2 regions of the Actinoplanes friuliensis DSM 7358 genome follow, and region 1 is predicted to be linked to the other one. Evidence: riboswitches for the same ligand, from Rfam matches in the RefSeq annotation. Region 1 holds a riboswitch; the other holds the start of a gene.
What was found. A riboswitch is a leader RNA that binds a small molecule or an ion and turns the genes downstream of it on or off. The one in region 1 is predicted to bind FMN.
Positions count from the first base shown of each region.

Region 2: it holds a riboswitch for FMN, as region 1 does, so the genes downstream of both, AFR_RS22715 (nicotinamide mononucleotide transporter family protein) here and ribD (bifunctional diaminohydroxyphosphoribosylaminopyrimidine deaminase/5-amino-6-(5-phosphoribosylamino)uracil reductase RibD) in region 1, are expected to answer to the same signal.

Region 1 is NC_022657.1:6,637,836-6,640,031, reverse strand. It holds gene rpe (ribulose-phosphate 3-epimerase) at 1-48, shown strand, start outside; gene AFR_RS30675 (GGDEF domain-containing response regulator) at 45-1,082, shown strand; FMN riboswitch at 1,144-1,327, shown strand; gene ribD (bifunctional diaminohydroxyphosphoribosylaminopyrimidine deaminase/5-amino-6-(5-phosphoribosylamino)uracil reductase RibD) at 1,460-2,196, shown strand, end outside.
Region 2 is NC_022657.1:4,880,788-4,882,983, forward strand. It holds gene AFR_RS22705 (alpha-glucosidase/alpha-galactosidase) at 1-10, opposite strand, end outside; gene AFR_RS22710 (DeoR/GlpR family DNA-binding transcription regulator) at 135-911, shown strand; FMN riboswitch at 951-1,081, shown strand; gene AFR_RS22715 (nicotinamide mononucleotide transporter family protein) at 1,156-1,863, shown strand; gene AFR_RS22720 (hypothetical protein) at 1,860-2,196, opposite strand, start outside.

The sequences.
Region 1 (2,196 bases):
ATCCGCAAGCTGCGGGCCCTCGCCGAGCGCGCCATGGCGCCCGCATGAGCACCGGGGTGATCCGGCACAAGGTCGACGCGACGGCGGCGGAGCCGGAGGAGAAGCCCGACCTGATCCTGGTCGTCGACGACGACGAGGACATCGCCAGTTTTGTCGCCTTCAACCTCAAGGTGCACGGTTTCGAGGTGATGCGGGCCCGCGACGGCCAGCACGCCCTCGAGGTGATGGAGACCCGGCGCCCCGATCTTGCGGTTGTCGACTGGATGATGCCGAACATGAACGGCGTCGAGCTGACCCGCCGGCTGCGGGCCGAGCCGCTGACCTCGGCGCTGCCGGTGATCATGCTGACCGCCAAGGGGATGACCGTCGACAAGGTGGTAGGGCTGACCGCCGGTGTCGACGACTACCTGGTCAAGCCGTTCGACACCGCGGAGCTGATCGCCCGGGTCTCCTCGACCCTGCGGCGCAACAAGGAGTTCCGCGAGGTCTCGCCGCTGACCGGCCTGCCCGGCAACGCCCGGGTGCGCCGCGAGATCGTGGACCGGATGAAGACCGGCAAGGACTTCGCGGTCGGCTACATCGACATCGACCGGTTCAAGAGCGTCAACGACGTGTACGGCTTCGACCGTGGCGACGAGTTCATCACCGCCCTGGCGGGCAGCCTGCACCGGGCGGTCGCGGCCACCGGGCGCCCGCCGGTCTTCCTCGGCCACATCGGTGGTGACGACTTCGTCTTCATCTGCCAGCCCGAGCAGGTGCTGCCGCTGACCAAGCGCACGGTGACCGACTTCGAGACCGTCGCCGACCAGCTCTACGACGAGGAGGACGCCCGCCGGGGGTACATCGAGGTGCCCGATCGGCGTGGCAACAAGCAGCGGGCCGCCCTGGTGACCCTCTCGATCGGCGTCGCGCAGGCCACCGTCGAGGGCCGCCGCTTCGACGACGCCCGTGAGGTGGTCGCGGTGGCCTCCGAGATGAAAAAGGTCGCCAAGAGTCAGCCGGGCTCGTTCGTGGCGATCGACCGGCGCCGGGCGGACTCCGAGGATCCCGAGGACCCGTCGTCCGCGGGCATGGGTTTGTGACCTGGATCGCCCGGGAGGTGGCAACCCGCGATCTGCGTGCAAGACTCATGGGTGACCCACCACGCGCTGGCGGGACTCGGTGAAATTCCGAACCGGCGGTGATGCCCTGCTCCGGCAGAGCTAAGCCCGCGACCCGGACGTCGGCACCACGACGGACGGTGGACCTGGTGAGACTCCAGGGCCGACGGTAGGACGGACGGCTGCGAGGCCGATCGTCCTGACAGTCCGGATGGGAGACAGCGCGCGGGAGCAGGATGAGGGCTCGTTGCGGCGTGCTCTCACCGGGGCGGCGCGAAGCGTCCCCTCATGTCCTGTTGCCGCACCTTCCTCCCCTTCTTCCAGCGCGTGTCCGCACCGCGCATGGAAGAAGGACGCAGATGGTCACCGACGACGAGGCGATGGGCCGCGCGATCGCGCTCGCCGCCCGGGGCCTCGGCACCACCAGCCCCAACCCGGTCGTCGGCTGTCTGCTGCTCAGCGCGGACGGCGAGATCGTCGGTGAGGGCTTCCACGCGTACGCCGGAGGGCCGCACGCCGAGATCGTGGCGCTGGCCCAGGCCGGCGAACGCGCCCGGGGCGGCACCGCGGTCGTCACGCTGGAGCCGTGCAACCACACCGGCCGCACCGGCCCCTGCGCGCAGGCGCTGATCAACGCCGGCATCACCCGCGTGGTCATCGCCGTCGACGACCCCACGCCGGTCGCGGCCGGGGGAGCGGCGACCCTGCGCGGCTCCGGGGTGCAGGTCGAGACCGGGATCCGCCGCCAGGAGGCCGAGGACGGCAACGTCGCCTGGCTGACCGCGGTGCGCCGCGGCCGCCCGTACGTGACCTGGAAGTACGCCGCGACGCTGGACGGGCGTTCCGCCGCCGCGGACGGCACCAGCCAGTGGATCACCTCGCCGACCTCCCGCACCGACGTGCACAAGCTGCGCAGCACCGTCGACGCGATCGTCGCCGGTGTCGGCACCGTCATCGCCGACGACCCCCAGCTCACGGTCCGCGACCTGCGCGACGGCAGCCTGGCGATCAAGCAGCCGTGGCGGGTCGTCGTGGACTCCTCCGGGCGTACGCCGAAAACGGCCCGCGTGCGCGATCAGGCCGCACCGACCTGGAT
Region 2 (2,196 bases), 1.8 Mb from region 1:
TCGTGGTCATGGCGGGATTGTTCGCGTACGCGTCCGAAGCGCGCAAGGAATTCTGGTGTTTCGCTTGGAAACGAACTATGGTGACTGCGCGTTTGCTCAATATGATGCTGTCCTGAAACCCGTGGTGAGGTCACATGCCCCAGAGTTCCCTGCGCCGGGCCGACCGCGTGTCGGCCATCCTGGAGCGCGTGGCCAGCCACGGTTCCGTGGACGCCGGCCACCTCGCCGACGAGTTCGAGGTCTCCCCCGCCACCATCCGCCGTGACCTCCAGGTCCTCGAGGATCAAAGACTCCTCTCCCGTACGCACGGAGGCGCCGTCGCGGTCGACGTCGCGTACGAGCTGCCGGTGCGCTACCGCGTCGGCCAGCACCGTGAGGAGAAGGCACTCGTCGCGCAACGGGTGGCGGCGCTGCTGCCCAAGGGTCCGCTGACCCTCGGGCTGACCGGCGGCACGACAACACACCTGCTGGCCCGGCTGCTCGCCGAACGGGTCGACCTGACCGTGGTCACCAACGCGCTCAACATCGCGGCGGAGCTGGCCCTGCGCCCCCGCCTCAAGCTGATCATGACCGGTGGCGTCTCGCGCACCCAGTCGTACGAGCTGGTCGGGCCGATCGCGGACCAGGCCCTCGCCGGTCTGAACATGGCCGTGGCGGTCGTCGGCGTCGACGGCATCAGCGCCCGGGGCGGGCTCACCACCCACGACGAGATCGAGGCGAACACCAACGCCACGATGATCCGCCGCGCCGACCGGGTGATCGTGGTCGCGGACGGCTCCAAGGTCGGCCGCGTCTGCCTGGCCAGCATCTGCGCCATCACCGGTGTCGCCACGCTCGTCACCGACTCGAGCGCCGACCCCGCGGGTGTCGAGGCGATCCGCCGCACCGGCACCGAGGTGATCGTTGCGTAGGTCATAGTTCCGTTTCGCCCCGGCAGGCCTACGATCATCCCTAGTGCTCCGGGGTCGGTGCAATTCCGAACCGGCGGTGACAGTCCGCGACCCGACCGCAGCCGGCGGCCGGTTGAACCGGTGTAATTCCGGTACCGACGGTGAAAGTCCGGATGGTAGGCAGCACTGAACGTGGCTCGACCGTCGTTGTTGTGTGCGCGGCTTTCCCCGGCGTGCACCTCTGTGCTTTTTTCCGGAGGTGCCCGTGCACTGGCTCGACCAACTGCTCACCGCGTTCTACGACGCCAAATGGCAGGTCACCGACACCCAGGCGATCTACTGGCGCGAGATCGTCGGCAACGCCTTCGGTCTCGGCTCCGCCCTCTTCGGCCTGCGCCGCAACGTGTGGGCGTGGCCGGTCGGCATCGTCGGCAACGTCCTGCTCTTCACGGTGTTCCTCGGTCAGGCCCTCGGCAACGACCAGGGCACCCCGCTCTACGGCCAGGCCTCCCGCCAGGTCTTCTTCATCATCACCAGCGTCTACGGCTGGTGGCGCTGGCGCCAGGCCACCGGCGGCGAGACGGTCGTGCCCCGCTGGGCGACCAACCGCGAACGAATGCTGTACCTCCCGCTCGCCCTGGCCGCCGTCGTCGGGTGCTTCTTCGCCTTCCGCGCGATCGGCGCCGGCTTCCCGGTCCCCTGGTGGTACTACCTCGCCGACTCGTGGATCTTCGTCGGCTCGATCCTCGCCACGTACGCGATGGCCCGCGGCTGGGTCGAGTTCTGGCTCTGCTGGATCGCGGTCGACCTGGTCGGCGTCCCCGAACTCCTCCACTTCGGCTACTACCCCTCGGCGATCCTCTACGCCGTCTACGCCGCCTTCGTCATCTGGGGCTTCGTCGTCTGGCTGCGCCTCTCCCGTACGCTCCAGCCGCCCCGCCTCGACTCACCCGCCATGGAGACGGTCGCTTAGCCGAGGAATCTGGTGCGGCGTTGGGTGAGCAGGGCTGCGATGGCGACCAGGGTGGCTGGGAGGGCCAGGTGCCAGGCGGCCATGATCAGGAGGCCGCGGGTGTCACCGACCTCGGCCACTTCGGTGGACGCGGTGATGAGACCGGCGAAGAGCGCCAGGCCGGCGGCCAGCAGGATGCGCTCATCGATCACGGTCCAGAGGATCACCGCCACCACCAGGGCCGTTCGCAGCACGGCCGGCAGCGTGTAGTCCAGCGACCAGGACAGGGCGAGCAGGACCGGGAGCGGGTTGAGGACCCGGAGACGGCGGCCTGGCAGCAGCAGGAGAACGGCG